DNA from 2 places in the Nocardioides sp. AE5 genome. Region 1 is predicted to be linked to the other one. Evidence: riboswitches for the same ligand, from Rfam matches in the RefSeq annotation. Region 1 holds a riboswitch; the other holds the start of a gene.
The links. A riboswitch is a leader RNA that binds a small molecule or an ion and turns the genes downstream of it on or off. The one in region 1 is predicted to bind cobalamin.

Region 1 (7,886 bases):
GAGAAGGGCACCGCCAAGTCCACCATGGTCCGCGCCCTGGCCTCGGTGCTGCCGCCGATCGACGTCTATGCCGGTGACCGCTTCTCGATCGACCCCCGCTCCCCCGAGCCGACCACCCCGGACGGTCCGATCCCCGCAGACGCCGCGGTCGAGGCCCGCCCGGTGCGGCTCGTCGAGTTGCCGGTCGGGGCCACCGAGGACCGGGTCCTCGGCTCGCTCCACCTGGAGAAGGCACTCTCGGCCGGGGTCGCCGAATATGAGCCCGGACTGCTCGCCCGCGCACACCGGGGGATCCTCTACGTCGACGAGGTGAACCTGCTCCACGACCACCTTGTCGACCTGCTCCTGGACGCAGCCGCGATGGGCCGCTCCACCGTCGAGCGCGACGGGGTCTCGGTGGAGCACCCGGCCCGGTTCGTGCTGGTCGGCACGATGAACCCCGAAGAGGGTGAACTGCGACCCCAGTTGCTGGACCGGTTCGGGCTGACCGTCGAGGTCGCGGCCCCGCGCGACCCGGAGCTCCGGGTCGAGGTGGTCCGGCGCCGGATCGCCTTCGAGAACGACCCGGCTGGCTTCGCCGCGTCGTACGCCGGGGCCGAGTCCGAGTTGACCGAGCGGATCCTGGCCGCACAGGAACTCGTCGAGCAGGTCGTGCTCGGTGACGCCGCGTTGCTGAAGATCGCCGAGATCTGCGCCGCCTTCGACGTCGACGGGATGCGGGCCGACATCGTCACTGCCCGGACCGCGGTCGCGCACGCTGCCTGGCACGGTCGTACGTCGGTGGGTCGCGACGACATCCGCGTTGCTGCTCGCCTCGCGTTGCCGCACCGGCGCCGCCGCAACCCGTTCGACGCCCCCGGGATCGACGAGGACCTGCTGGATGCGCTGCTCGGCGAGGACGACCTGCCGCCGGAGCCGGACGGGCCCGGCCCGGACGACGCGCCGGAGTCACCGGACCAGCCCGACGAGAACGCCTCGTCCACCGACTCCGCGGAGGGCACCGACCCGGCCAACGCGTCGGACCACGGAGCACCAGACAGCGGTGCCCAGGACGGTGGCCCGGACCGTGGCGACCAGGCATCCGGGACGACCGACGAACCCGACGACCCGGTCGCCGGGGCGGGCGCTCACCCGGACGCCCCCGGCGAGGTGGTCCGCGCCGACCAGCCCTACCGCCCCCGGCTCTTCACCGTCTCCGGCACCGGCAGCGGCGAGGCCGGGCGACGCAGCCGGGCGATCACCGAGTCCGGGCGGCGGATCGGCGCACGGAGCCCGCTCGCCGGCCAGGGGGGCTCGATCCACCTGATCGAGACCATCCGGGCCGCCGCACCCCACCAGGCGCTCCGCGGTCGCAGTGCAGGGCCCCTGGCGTTCCGCGGCACCGACCTGCGGGTGGCCACCAAGGAGGGCCACGAATCCAACCTGATCCTCTTCTGCGTCGACGCCTCTGGATCGATGGCAGCCCGCAAGCGGATGGAACAGGTGAAGACCGCGATCCTCTCCCTGCTGCTCGATGCCTACCAGCGCCGCGACAAGGTCGGCCTGGTCACCTTCCGCGGGGACTCCGCAGACCTCGCCCTGCCACCGACCGGCTCGGTGGAGATCGCCGCCGCGCGCCTCGACGACCTCCCGGCCGGCGGACGGACCCCGCTGGCCGAGGGGCTGCTCACCGCGAGCGAGGCGCTGCGACTGGAGCGGATCCGTGATCCGCGACGGCGGCCGCTGCTGGTGGTGGTCACCGACGGCAGGGCGACGTACGGCCCCGATGCCGTGGCCCGGTCGCGGCAGGTCGCCGCCCACCTCGCCGCCCAGGGCACCGCGGCGCTGGTGATCGACTGCGAGACCGGCCGCTTCCGGATGGGGCTGGCCAGGAACCTGGCCGACGAACTCCGTGCCGAGTACGTCGCCCTCGGCGACGTCAGCGCCTCGGCCCTGACCGGCGCCGTCCACGGATCGCTCGGTCGCGGCCCGGAGGGCACCGGCCGCCGTACGGAAGGAGCAGCCTGATGCCCAAGGGAGTCCCCGAGAACGTCCCCGACGACGGACTGACCACGGCCCAGCGCCGCAATCAACCGCTGCTGATGGTCAACACCGGCGACGGGAAGGGCAAGTCGACGGCCGCCTTCGGGATGGCGATGCGTGCCTGGAACCAGGGCTGGAACATCGGCATCTTCCAGTTCGTGAAGTCGGCCAAGTGGCGGATCGGCGAGCAGACCGTCTTCGAGCGGCTCGGCCAACTGCACGAGGAGACCGGTGAGGGCGGTCCCGTGGAGTGGCACAAGATGGGCGCCGGCTGGTCGTGGAAGCGCAAGGAGGGCAGCACCGAGGACCATGCCCGCGACGCTGCCGAGGGTTGGGCCGAGGTGAAGCAACGGATCGCAGAGGAGCGGCACGACCTCTACGTCCTCGACGAGTTCACCTATCCGATCCAGTGGGGCTGGGTCGACATCGACGACGTGGTGGAGACCTTCGTGAACCGGCCCGGACGCCAGTTCGTGATGGTCACCGGCCGCCGGGCCGACCCGAAGCTGATCGATGCCGCCGACCTGGTCACCGAGATGACCAAGATCAAGCACCAGATGGATCGCGGCCAGAAGGGCCAGCGGGGCATCGAATGGTAGGGCGTGGTGCATCCGTGACCACGCTGCCGCGACTGGTGGTTGCCGCGCCCGCCTCCGGGCACGGCAAGACCACCATCGCCACCGGCCTGATGGCGGCGCTGGCCCGCACCGGACTGGCGGTCAGCGGCCACAAGGTGGGGCCGGACTACATCGACCCCGGCTACCACGCCCTGGCCACCGGTCGCCCCGGTCGCAACCTGGACCCCCATCTGGTCGGCGAGGACCTGCTGGCACCCCTGCTGCTGCACGGTGCGCGCGGTGCAGACCTGGCGGTGGTCGAGGGGGTGATGGGCCTCCACGACGGCCAGATCGGCGGCGACGGCTTCGCCTCCACCGCCCACGTGGCGCGGGTGACCCGGACCCCGGTGGTCCTGGTCGTGGACATCTCGCACGCCTCCCGCTCGATCGGGGCGGTGGTGCAGGGAATGGCCGACTTCGACGACTCCGTCGACATCGTCGGGGTGATCCTGAACAAGGCCGGCTCACAGCGGCATGCCGACGAGGTACGCCGTGCGATCAAGCTGCCCGTGCTGGGTGTGCTGCACCGCGACGACGGCATCGTGGCCCCGTCGCGGCACCTCGGCCTGGTCCCCGCCCAGGAGCGCGACGAGGCAGCCGCCTCCCTGGACCGGCTGGCCGAACGGGTCGCGGAACGGATCGACCTGGACCAGGTGCTGGCCCTGGCCCGGCAGGCCCCTGCACTGGACGCGGAACCGTGGGACCCGGCGTACGCACTGCCCTCCCCGGCACAGGCCACGCCCGGGCCTGTCCCGGTGATCGCGATGGCCGGCGGCCGCGCCTTCACCTTCCGCTATGCCGAGACCGAGGAGTTGCTCCGTGCCGCAGGCTGCGACGTGGTCACCTTCGACCCGCTGCACGATGCGGGCCTGCCGCCCGGCACCAGCGGCATCTACCTGGGGGGCGGGTTCCCCGAGGTGCATGCTGCCGGATTGAGCGCCAACGCCCCGCTGCGCCACGCCATCCGCACCGCCGTTCTGGACGGCGTACCGACGGTCGCGGAGTGTGCCGGCCTGCTCTACCTGTGCCGTGACATCGACGGCGCCCCGATGGCCGGGGTGCTGCCCACCTCGGCCCGGATGAGTCCACGGCTGACCCTCTCCTACCGGTCCGTCTCCTCGGCCACCGAGACCCTGCTGACCAGGCCGGGCGAGGTGGTGAACACCCACGAGTTCCACCGCACCACGGTCTCCCCCGGTCGCGGCGAGGTGGCGGCCTGGGGCGCCGACGGGGTCGAGGTCGGCTTCGCCGGGCCATCGCTGCATGCCTCCTACCTGCACGTGCACTGGGCCGGGCACTCCCAGTTGGCGCAACGATTCGCCGACGCGGCACGGGAGCACGGTCCGCTGCGTGATGACGGTGTCGTCCACAGTCACCAGGTGACGGCAACCGACACATCAACCGGCGACCTGCCTGCGTTCGACGCGACCGACCCCCTGCGCCACCACGGCGACGTCGAGGCCGGCGAGGGGCTGGTCGACTTCGCGGTCAACGTCTTCGAGGGGCAACGACCCGACTGGCTCAGCGATGCGCTGCACGCCAGCCTCACCGAGACCCACCACTATCCCGACGCCACCGCGGCCGAGGCAGCACTGGCCCGCCACCACGGCCGCGCCACCGCGGACGTGCTCGCCACCGCCGGCGCCGCCGAGGCGTTCACCCTGATCGCCCGGCTCCGCGACTGGCGCCACCCGGTGGTGGTCCACCCCCAGTTCACCGAACCCGATGTCGCCCTGGCCAATGCCGGCCACACGCCGCGCCACGTCCTGTGCCGTGCCGAGGATGACTTCGCGCTCGATCCCGGCACCGTGCCCGAGGAGGCCGACCTGGTCGTCGTCGGCAACCCGACCAACCCGACCGGGGTGCTCCACCGCGCCGCCACGATCCGCGCCCTGGTCCGCCCCGGCCGCCTGGTGGTCGTGGACGAGGCGTTCATGGACGGGGTCGGCGGACAGCGCGAGTCGCTGGCCGGTGCCCCGGTGCCGGGCCTGGTCGTGGTCCGCAGCCTCACCAAGCTGTGGGCGATCCCCGGGGTGCGGGCCGGCTACGTCCTGGCCGAGCCCGAGGTGATCACCGCCCTCCGGGACGGACAGGTGCCCTGGGCAGTGGCCACCACGGCGGCAGCGGCCATGGTGGCCTGCACCAGCGCCGAGGCGGATGCCGAAGCAGCCCGCCGGGCCGAGCAGGTCGTCGTACGCCGCCGGGTGCTCACCGACGGGCTGGCCGAACTGGGCATCGACCATGTCGCGAGTGCAGCTCCGTTCGTGCTGGCCCGGCCCGGCGAGGGCGTCCGGGAGCGGTTGCGTGCCGAGGGGTTCGCCGTACGCCGTGCCGACACGTTCCCGGGCCTGGGGCCGGAGTGGGTGCGGATCGCCGTCCGCTCCCCCGAGGCGACCCGGAGGTTGCTCGCCGCGCTGGCCAGCGCGATCCGGTGAGACAACTGTCCCTCGCCCCGGAAGGACCGCTAGTCTCCCTCTGACGGGCACGAGGAAGCCGGTGGGATTCCGGCACAGTCGCGCTACTGTGACATCGCTCCTGAGCAGTCAGGCAGGCGGTGGAGTCAGACCCGAGGGTCCGTCATCCCCATCACTACAGGGACGCATCATCCCTTCAGGAGGACACATGTCACAGGCCACCGTTGCCACCCCCGAGGTCGAGGTTCCCTCGATCCCGCTGCGCCAGATCGCCCCGTTCGCGATCCTCTTCGGTCTCGTCGCGCTGATCGCGATCTTCTTCGTCAGCACCGACCAGGGCGCCACCTCGATCATCAGCGGCACCGCGATCCACGAGTGGGTCCACGACGCCCGGCACCTGCTCGGCTACCCGTGCCACTGATCGGCTGATCCCAGCACCCTGCACCCACCGGCCGGTGCCCTGGTCGCCCTGACCAGCGCCGAACCGGACCCCTCTGGTTCCTGCATGTCGCCCCTTCGTGGAGGCCGGCAGGTCCCCGCCGCCTCGTGCGGCCCCACCGAACGGACACACCCATGACTGCACGCAATTTCCTGGTCCGCGGCCTGCTGGCCGGCTTCGTCGCCGGCCTGCTCACCGGCACCCTGGTGATCAGCACTGCCCTCGGCGGCCTGGTCGCCCTGGTCTCCGCGGCCGTGGTCGGCCGGATCGGTCGCCTCCGCCCGGCGGCGACCACTGCCCTGGTCAGCGCGATCGGCTTCACCAGCCTGGCCCTGGTGCCGTGGTTCAAGTATCCGGCCGCGCCGCCCGCGGTCGGTTCCGGCGACACCATCGGCGAGCGGACGGCCGACTTCTTCGTCTTCCTGCTGATCTCCCTGGTCGCGGCCGTGGCCGCGACCGCCCTGGCCAGGCAGCTCCTCACCACGCTGAGCACCTATGCCACGGTCGTGATCAGCGCCGGCGCCTACCTGCTGGTGATGGTGGCCGCCGCGCTGGCGATGCCGACGGTCAACGAGCTCGGCGACTTCCCGGCCGACACCCTGTGGGGGTTCCGCCTCTCCTCCCTCTTCACGCTGGCCACCATGTGGGGCGTGATCGGCGTGGTCCTGGTCGGCCTGGTCGGCCGGCTGGACACCGCGGCGGTGGCCGAGGCGGAGCGGCGCGAGCTGGCTGCTTCACTCTGAGCATGGTCAACCAGCGATCCGTGTCGCGTGCCTTGGGCATCGTCCTGGGGCACGCGGCCGATCGCTGTCTCGGCGATCCGGCGCGGTTCCACCCGGTTGCCGGGTTCGGCCAGGTGGCAGGTGCCCTGGAGCGCCGCACGTACGCCGACACGCGCGGTCGCGGCGTCGCCTTCACCGTGACCCTGGTCGGCGGCACCGCTGCGCTCGGCCTGATCCTCGAGCGGGCGGTGCGGGACCGTCCTGTGCTGCACACCGCGGCGACTGCAGCGGCGACCTGGGCGGTGCTCGGTGGTACGTCGCTGGGCCGGGAGGCCACAGCGGTGCACGGGTTCCTGGCTGCCGGGGACCTGCCGGGCGCCCGGCAACGCCTCACCCACCTGGTCGGGCGGGACACCTCCCAGCTCGACGAGTCGGGCGTCGCACGCGCCAGCATCGAGTCGGTTGCGGAGAACACCTCCGACGCGGTGACGGCTCCACTGGTCCTCGGTGCGGCCTTCGGGATCCCGGGCCTGGTCGGCTATCGCGCGGCCAACACCCTCGACGCGATGGTCGGCCACCGCACCGCGCGCCATGAGCAGTTCGGGTGGGCATCGGCCCGGCTGGACGACGTACTCAACCTGGCCGGGGCCCGGCTCGCCGCGCTGCTCGCGGCCGGACTCGCCCCGACAGTGGCCGGCTCCCCCCGCGCCGCCATGGCCGCGTGGCGCAGCGATGCGCGGCACCATCCGAGCCCCAATGCCGGTCCGGTGGAGGCCTCGTTCGCCGGCGCCCTGGGCGTCCAGCTCGGTGGGGTGAACCGCTATGGCGACCGCATCGAGGACCGGCACACGCTCGGCACCGGGCGGCCACCGGTCGCCGACGACATCGACCGGGCCACGACCCTCGCGGCGCGGGTGGCCGGAGGGTCCGTCGCGGTGGCAGCCCTGCTGGCCCTCACTGCCCGCCGGCGAGCCGGCTGAGCTGGCTGAACTGATTGAGCCAGGGCAGCACCTCGCCGGGCTCGGCGACGCTGGACACGTCTGCCGACGCCGAGGCGCGACGTACCACCACGATCGGGACCCCGAGTTCGTCGGCGGCGGCCATCTTGGGCCACGTCCAAGTGCCGCCGGAGTCCTTGGTGACCAGCACGTCGGCGCCGTGGTCGCGCAGCAGCGCCCGTTCGGAGTCCAAGGTGTAGGGCCCCCGCGAGGGCAGCAGGGTCCAAGTGTCCGGGAGTTCGACGTCGGGCGCATCCACCACCCGCACCAGTGCGTACGCCGTGGCCAGCGGCCCGGTGAACCGGTCCAGCGACTGGCGCCCCACGGTCAGGAAGGGGCGACTGCCCAGGCCTGCGGCGACCGTTGCTGCCTCGTCGTGGTCCTCGACCCAGTGCCAGGCGTCGGCTCCGGGCGCCGCCCCCCAGCCGGGGCGCTCCAGCCGGAGCAGCGGGACCTGTGCGGCCGCGCAGGCTTCGACGGCGTTGCGGCTCATCCCGGCAGCGAACGGGTGGGTGGCATCGACCACGGCGTCGATCCCCTCCTCGGCCAAGAATTCCTGCAGCCCGGGCACGCCACCGAAGCCGCCGATCCGCACCTCGCCCACCGGCAGCCGGGGCCGGGCAACCCGGCCGGCCAAGGTGGAGAGGAAGTCGATGCCCTCGCCCTGCAGCAGT
Region 2 (7,886 bases), on a different contig from region 1:
TTGCGGGCCACGCCACGACGCACCATCGGCTCCGGGTCCGTGGCCAGCGCGGTGAGCACATCAGCCGGTGCGTGATACGACAACGCCGCGCTCTCCCGGATCCGGGCACTGTCCGAGGAGGACAGCGCCCGGATCCGGGCCAGCTTCCCCGGGGTCACCGGGGGAGAGGCGAAGGAGGAGAGCGGTGCGCCGTCCGCGCTCGAGGCAGCCAGGGCCGCCCGTTGCTGCGGACTGAGGAAGCTGACGCAGGACATCTGCCCTCCTCCCTACTGCTTGGCGTTGACCTCGTAGGAGGTGTTGATCGACTCGAAGAAGTTGACCAACTGCAACGTGTCGTTGGCAGTGGCCATCCACTTGGCCGGGTTCTGGTCGCCATAGTGCGCCTCGAACCCGAGCTCCTCCAGCCGCCGGTCGGCCAGGTAACGGACGTACTGATTGATGTAGTCCGCGTTCAGCCCAAGGATGCCGCTGGGCAGCAGGTCCCGGTTGTAGGCCTCCTCCATCTCCACCGCATCCAGGATCATCTTTCGGATCTCGGCAGCGAACTCCTCGGTGGCGACGTCCGGGTTCTCCTCCAGCACGGTGAGCACCAGGTTCATCCCGAACTTCAGGTGCAGGCTCTCGTCGCGCACGATCCACTCGATCAGCGATCCGAAGTTGCGCAGCAGGTTCCGTTGCCGGAAGCTCAGCGCCACCATGAAGCCGGAATAGAACCAGATGCCTTCCAGGATCACGTTGTAGGCGATCAGGTTGCGGACGAAGTCCTGCTTGCCCTCGGTGGTGGTGATGTCGAGGGTCTGCTCGGTCATCCGCTTGATGAACCGGACCTGGAACTCCTCCTTGGCCACCATCGAGGGCACCGTCACGTGCGAGTCGTACGCCGCCTCACGGTCGATCGGGAACGTCTCCAGGACGTACTCGAAGCTCATGCAGTGGTTGGCCTCCTCCCACATCTGCTTGGCCAGGTAGAGGTGGCACTCAGCCGCGTTGACGTAGGGATAGACCCCGAACGCGAGCGCCTTGTTGACCAGGAGCTCATTGGGGTTGAAGTAGCTCATCAGGAAGGTGAGCGCCTGGCGTTCCTCGGCGCTCATCCGCTCGAAGTCGGCGAGGTCCTCACCGAGCTGCACCTCGTTGGGGAACCAGGTGTTCGCCACCGCCTGGTCGTAGAGCTCCATCGCCCACGGATAGGTGACCGGCTTGAGCAGCAGGCCCTCCTCGATGCCAGTGCCCAGGATCCCCTGGCGGGTTCCCACGGCGCTCACTGGCACGACTCGCACTGCAGTCGCTCCTGCGGGTCGATGGGACATTGCACGTCCCCGACCACGTCGAGCTCGGTGGCACCTTCCGGCGGTACGACGGGTGCCGGGGCCTCCTTGACCGCAGCCGGCTGGGCGGCACCGAAACCACGGGCAGCGGGCTTCGCCGCACCGAAGCCGCGGCGAGCCCCACCGGAACCCAACGCTGCGGCCTTGTTCACCTTGACCGTGCTCTGCTCCGCGGTGTGCCGCGGCATCATGTGCAGGTAATAGGTGGTCTTCACGCCCATCCGCCACGCATCGGCGTACAGGTCGACCATGTTGTTCACGCTGCGATCTGCCAGGTAGATGTTGCGGCTGATCGCCTGGTCGATCCACTTCTGGGCACGTGCGGCGACCTGGAGGAAGGCGCGCCCGTCCAGCTGGAACGAGGTGCGGTAGATCTCCACCAGTTCGGCGGGGATGTCGTGCTCGTCGGCCACCTTGGACAGGTCGCCCTGGTGGCGGAGCAGGTCCTCGCGCACGGTGTCCCACAGGCCCAGCGCCTTGAGGTCGTCGACCAGGTTGCGGTTGAGCTCCAGGAACTTGCCCGCGCTGGTGGACCGGCTGAACATCTGGCTGAACTGCGGGTCGAGACCGGGCGTGGTGCCGGCGACGAGGCCGATCGAGGCGGTGGGCGCGATCGCCAGCAGCGTCGAGTTGCGGATCCCACCGGCCACCTTGGTGCGCAGTGCGTCCCAGTCCAGCCGGGTGGTCCGGTCCACCTCGACCGGGGTGCCCCGGTCCGCCTCGAGCAGGTCCAGGGAGTCGATCGGCACCATGCCCTGGCTCCACCGCGATCCCTCGAAGTTGGGATAGGCGCCCCGCTCGCGGGCCAGGTCGGCCGAGGCATCGATGGCGTGCCACGAGACGAACTCCATGACCTGGTCGATCAGGTCGTAGGCCTCGGGCGTTGCGTAGGAGTAGCCGAAGCGCTCCACGATGTCGGTGAAGCCCATCACCCCCAGCCCCAGTGCCCGGTTCAGCTCGTTGGAGCGCTCGGATTCAGGGACCGAGGAGATGGTGATGTCGATCAGGTTGTCGAGCTGGCGCACTGCGAGCCGGGCGGACGCGGCCAGCCGGTCCCAGTCGATGCGGGCACCCTGCCGGCGGCCGGTGACATGGGTGGAGAGGTTGATCGAGGCCAGGTTGCAGACCGAGACGTTGTCCCGGTCCTGCGGCAGGCAGATCTCGGTGCACAGGTTGGACAGGTGGATGGTCCCGGTGTTGTGGTTCAACGCCCGGGTGTTGATCGTGTCCTTCCACGTCAACCACGGGTGCGAGGTGGACTGCAGCGAGGTGAGGATCGCCTTGAACTGCTCCCGGGCGCCGATCTTCTTGTGCCGCAGCTGGCCTGCCTCGGCCTGCGCGGCGTACTCGGCGTACCGCTGGGAGAAGGCAGCGCCGGTGAGTTCGACCAGGTCGGGCACTTCGGCCGGGTCGAAGAGGTACCACGGCTGGTCGGCGTCGACCCGCTTCATGAATTCGTCCGAGATCCACACCGCGGTGTTGGCGGTCCGGGTACGCCGGTAGGGGTCACCGGAGTTCTGCCGCAGGTCCAGGAAGGCCGGGAAGTCCAGGTGCCAGTTCTCCATGTAGAAGCAGAGCGCGCCGAACTTCTTGCCGCCGCGGCTGACCGCGCGCAGCGTCGAATCGATGGTGTGCATGAACGGGATCGGCCCGGTCGAGGTGGTGTTGTTGGACTTGATTGGTGAACCCTCGGCGCGCAGCTTGGTGACCGAGAGGCCGATGCCGCCGGTGCCCTTGGTCAGCCACATCACGTCGCGCACCGACTTGGCGATGTGCTCGATCTCGTCCTCCATCTGCATCACGAAGCAGTTGGAGAGCTGGCTGTACGACGTACCGGCGTTGACCAGGGTGGAGCCTGCGGCGAGGTACTCCAGGCGCGACATCTTGTCGTAGAAGCGCAGCGCTGCCGCGTTCGGGTCCTCCTCGTTCAAGGCCAGCCCCATCGCGACCCGCATCCAGAAGAACTGCGGCATCTCCATCGGGCGGCCGTCGGGGGAGTTGATCATGTAGCGGGTGCGCATGGTCTGCACACCGATGTAGCGCAGCAGGTCGTCGCGCCCGGGGTCCAGTGCGGCGCCGAGCCGCTCCAGGTCGAAGAGGTCGCGCAGGCGCGTGTCGAGCAGGCCGAGTTCGACGCCGCGGACGATGAAGGCGACGAACGCCTCGGCGTGGAAGGCGTAGACCTCGTCGCGGGTCACGCCCTCGCCGAAGATCGCCTTGTAGAAGCTCTTCACCAGCAGCCGCGACGCGATGGTGTCGTAGGCCGGGTCGTCCTTGACGTTCTGCAGCGCGACCTGGACGACGGCCTGGTCGAGTTGCTCGCTGGTGATGCCGTCGAAGAGCGTGATCTCCAGCTCCGAGCGGAGCTGGGTCGCCCTGGCGACCTGGTCGTCGAGGCCGGCAGCGGCCTCCTCGATGGAACGCGCGATCTCGTAGCCGTCGTAGTCGACCCTGGATCCGTCTCGCTTGATGACCTTGATCGTCATCGGTTCACCCCTCGTGAATCCTCGTGTGATGACGCTGCCCGCGTCGTGCGAGGAGAGGAGGGGGCGCCGACGCCAACGCGCCGCTGTCGATCCCCTGACCTTCCCTCGAGGTCGCGGACCCCCGTCGTCGATGACGGGGCACTGGCAGGTCTTCGGACTCGCGGGCGTTCTCTCGGCGTTCGTGCTGTCGAGATTCCTACTGTCCGTCGCTTCCCAGGCTGTTCGCCCAGTGCTGTTGACGGAGTTCGTTCCCACTCACCGCTGCGGGGCAGTTCCGGTCTCTCACCGGATTCCCTCTTGCGACGACTCCTCTGGCTGAGGAGCCGGACCAGCTGCGGTCGCCACTATATACATGAATTCCATCGATGTAACTACCCACATCTTGTGGTGGACCGGATTTCAGGCCTGCGCCGGGGGATCCCGTTCGAGGAGCACCATGACCTCGTGGTGGCCGGTCTGCGGGAACATGTCGAAGAGCCGCGCCGCGATCGGGCGCAGCCGTGGCATGGCCGCAAGATCCGCGGCGAGCGTGGTCACGTTGCAACTAGAGTAGAGGACATGGCGCGGTCCGTGCTCGTCCAACCGTGCGCACAAGGCCGCCCCGATGCCGCGCCGCGGTGGGTTCACCACGACCAGGTCGGGACCGCTGCGCCCGGTCAGCACCGGGTCGTCGAGCATCCGGGTCGCATCGCCGGCGTGCCACTCGTGGTGGCCCCGGGCAAGCGCTGCGCCACTGAGCCTGGCGCTGGCCACGGCCTCGGCCGATGACTCCACACCGACCACGCGGTCGGCACCGTGGCCCAGCGCATGCAGCGCGAAGCCGCCCACGCCGCAGTAGAGGTCCCACACCTCGCTCGGCCGGAGATCGGCGATCCACGCACGCGCCTGCGCATAGAGCGCCGCGGCGACGGCCGTGTTGGTCTGGAAGAAGCTGCGGGTGCGCAGGTGCAGGGTCACGTCGTTGACCCGCATCGGCAGGGAATCTTCCGGAGTGAGCACGTGCTCCTCGTCGCCCTCGATGATCGCCTTGTGCTCGGGCTGCAGGTTGGCGCTGACGACGCGCAGGCCGGACAGCTCCTCGCGCAGCAGCGCGAGCCCGTCGCGGATCCGCCGCAGTTGCCCGGGGGAGCGGAGCACGAAGCGGAGCATCAGCTCGTCGTCGGGGGAATGGGTGAGCAGGACGTGCTTGAGCTCCCCGGTGCGTCGCGGCACGTCGTACGGCGTCAGGCCGAGCTCGGCGACGAGTCGCGGCATGGTGCGCACGGCCTCCGCGAGGCCGGGCTCGTAGAGGCCACAGTTGGTCAGGTCGATCCCGTGCTGGTCGCGGTCCAGGATGCCGAGCACCGGTGCGCCGCGGGTGCCGGCGGCGACCAGTTTCGCCTTGTTGCGGAAGCCGGACTCACGGCTCGCCACGGGTGGCAGCCAGGCAAGACCGGTCGGCAAGGTCGCTGCCACCTGTCGCTGCTTCTCGGCCAGTTGCGCGTCGTACGGCGTCCCCATCAGGGCGCACGAGCGGCACCTGCCCGCCTCGAAGTGGCCACATTGCACCGGGCCACGGTAGTCGAAGCCTCAGGCGGTACCAGCGGTGACGGCCTCGAGCAGCAACTCCAGCGCCTGCTCGGTGGCCCCACGGCGTACGGCGTCGCGGTCGCCGGGCAACTCCAGTCGCCGGTGCCACGTGGTGGAGGCGCTCGCCACGGCGATGTGGACCAGGCCGACGGGCTTCTCTGGTGTGCCGCCTCCCGGACCGGCCACACCGGTCGTGGAGACGCCGTACGTCGTGTCTAGGCGTGCGCGCGCCCCGGCCGCCATCGCACGCGCGACCTCCTCACTCACCGCACCCACCCGCGCGAGAAGGTCAGCGCTCACCCCGACCTGGCTCGTCTTCGCCTCATTGGCATAGGTGACGAAACCGCCGACGAGGTACGCCGACGACCCGGGCCGGTCCGCCAACCGCGACGCGACCATCCCCGCGGTGCACGACTCCGCCGTGGCGACCGTTGCGGAGGCGTTGAGCAGCGCGCGGGCCAGCCGATCATCCAGGGTGCTCACGCGGTCGAGGCTACCCGGCAGGATGGGGCCATGATCCTGGAACATGCGCTCCTGCCCGTCGTGCCGGGCCGGGAAGACGAATTCGAGCGCGCCTTCGCTGAGGCCCGCCGGATCATCACCGGCATGAAGGGATGCCGCTCGGTGGCGCTGCGGCGCTGCGTGGAGACCCCGAACCGTTACCTGCTCCTGGTCGAGTGGGAGACCCTGGCCGACCACACCGAAGGTTTCCGCGGCTCCGCGGCGTACGACGAATGGCGTGCGTTGTTGCACCACTTCTATGAGCCCTTCCCGGTGGTCGAGCATTTCGTGGTCGTCGGCCCGGAGCAGCCGGGCTGAGCGGGCCAGCGCGCCTAGGCTGGTCGCATGCGATACACCTCCGCCTTCCGCGCGACCGAGCGTCCCGCGCTGCTGCAGATGGTGAAGACGGCCGTGGCCACGATCCTGGCCTGGGTGGTCGCGGGATGGCTGGTCCCGGACGGACCGCCTCCCGTCTTCGCCGCGATTGCCGCCATGCTCGTGGTCCAGCCGAGCCTCAACCAGTCTCTGACGAAGGGGATCGAGCGCAGTGTCGGCGTCATTGCCGGGGTGATGCTCGCTGCGGCGCTGGGCCTGGCACTCGGCGAGGAGTCATGGGTGGTGATCCTGGCCGTCGCTGCCGCCCTGGCGCTGGCATGGGCGTTGCGGATGACGGTCGGCTCGGCCAACCAGGTCGCGATCAGCGCGCTGCTGGTCTTGTCGATGGGTGCCAGTACGCCGGGTTATGCGAGCTATCGGGTGCTGGAGACGTTCCTCGGGGCGGCGATCGGGATCGTCGTACACCTGGTGCTGGTGCCGCCGGTGGCCCTGGATCCGGCGCGGCGGGCGATGGACGCGCTGGGGGAGGAGATCGCCGCGTCACTGGAACGGTTGGCGGGTGCGCTCACCGCCAAGCACACGTTGCGTGAGCTCCGGGAGTTGATGGTGGCTGCGCGCCGTCTCTACGAACTGCGCGACGCCGCCAACGAAGCGCTGGATGAGGCCGAGGATTCGCTGGCGCTGAACCCGCGTGGGCGCCACCACCGCGAGGACCTCGCCGCGATGCGGGAGAGTGCGGAGAACCTGCGCCCGATCGTCACCCAGGTGCTCGGGATGACCCGGGCGTACGTCGAGCAGTACGACGATGACGTGAGCACCGAGCCGGCGGTGCAGGGGATCTCGGAGGAACTGCGCCGGGCCGCGCACGACACCCGCCGTGAGTTGCGCCTGGCGCTGGGCGCTCGCTACATGGAGTTTGCCGAGACCGCGCCTGCCCTGACGGCACCCCTGATGTTCAAGGCCCCCTCGGGCATGAACTGGATCCTGATCGGATCATTGATGGAGGACCTGCGGCGGATCCGGGTCTCCCTCGGGGCGCGCAACTAGAACGGCGATGCTACGCCGGGTCGTCTCCAAGCGGCATCGCGGTCAGGCCGAGCGCGCGAAACGATCGAGGACGATGCTCTCCGGGGCCACGGTCTGCGGCGTCGGGCTTGCCTCGAACTGCGTTCCGAGGAACTCCTGAACGGCGGCTTCGGCCATCTCCAGCGGGTGGAAGGGCAACGGATAGTCCGTGTCCACCGGGTGCTCTCCTGACCAGAACGGTGCCTCGAACGGGTCGGGATCGCCGATCGACTGCCACACCTTGCCGACCGGATTGACGCTGAGGGCGCGGACGAGTGCACCTTCGGACCAGCGGGCGAAGGCGAACATGTCGTGCGCCGTCTGCTGGGTGAGCAGGATCCGCGTCTCGCCCAGTTTGGCGTAGCGCGCGTGCAGGTCAGTCGGGCGGAAGAGTGCCGCATCCCGCGTGGTGATGATCAGGCCCTGGGTGATGTGCCCGACAGCGATCTCGCCACGCTCGGGGAAGCCGTGGCTGATGAGGCTCCCGCGGTCGGTGCGTTCCAGGCGCATGCGCGGGAAGAGGCGTCGTACGACGTCTTCGGGTGCGAGGTCGGGATCGGCGTCCGGGTAGAGCACGGCCGCCAGGTTCACTCCCATGCGA

Region 2: another riboswitch for cobalamin. It lies ahead of Q9R27_RS16320 (ribonucleoside-diphosphate reductase subunit alpha); the one in region 1 lies ahead of Q9R27_RS09575 (CbtB-domain containing protein).

The regions. Positions count from the first base shown of each region.
Region 1 is NZ_JAUZVI010000005.1:125,255-133,140, forward strand. Features, by position in the region: gene Q9R27_RS09560 (magnesium chelatase subunit D family protein) at 1-2,007, shown strand, start outside; gene cobO (cob(I)yrinic acid a,c-diamide adenosyltransferase) at 2,007-2,621, shown strand; gene Q9R27_RS09570 (cobyrinate a,c-diamide synthase) at 2,615-5,074, shown strand; cobalamin riboswitch at 5,091-5,228, shown strand; gene Q9R27_RS09575 (CbtB-domain containing protein) at 5,262-5,474, shown strand; gene Q9R27_RS09580 (CbtA family protein) at 5,627-6,235, shown strand; gene Q9R27_RS09585 (cobalamin biosynthesis protein) at 6,238-7,194, shown strand; gene Q9R27_RS09590 (cobalt-precorrin-6A reductase) at 7,169-7,886, opposite strand, start outside.
Region 2 is NZ_JAUZVI010000013.1:1,023-8,908, forward strand. Features, by position in the region: gene Q9R27_RS16310 (hypothetical protein) at 1-254, opposite strand, end outside; gene Q9R27_RS16315 (ribonucleotide-diphosphate reductase subunit beta) at 267-1,238, opposite strand; gene Q9R27_RS16320 (ribonucleoside-diphosphate reductase subunit alpha) at 1,262-3,814, opposite strand; cobalamin riboswitch at 3,940-4,162, opposite strand; gene Q9R27_RS16325 (methyltransferase domain-containing protein) at 4,214-5,362, opposite strand; gene Q9R27_RS16330 (nicotinamide-nucleotide amidohydrolase family protein) at 5,384-5,866, opposite strand; gene Q9R27_RS16335 (antibiotic biosynthesis monooxygenase) at 5,897-6,202, shown strand; gene Q9R27_RS16340 (FUSC family protein) at 6,230-7,267, shown strand; gene Q9R27_RS16345 (DUF6928 family protein) at 7,310-7,882, opposite strand.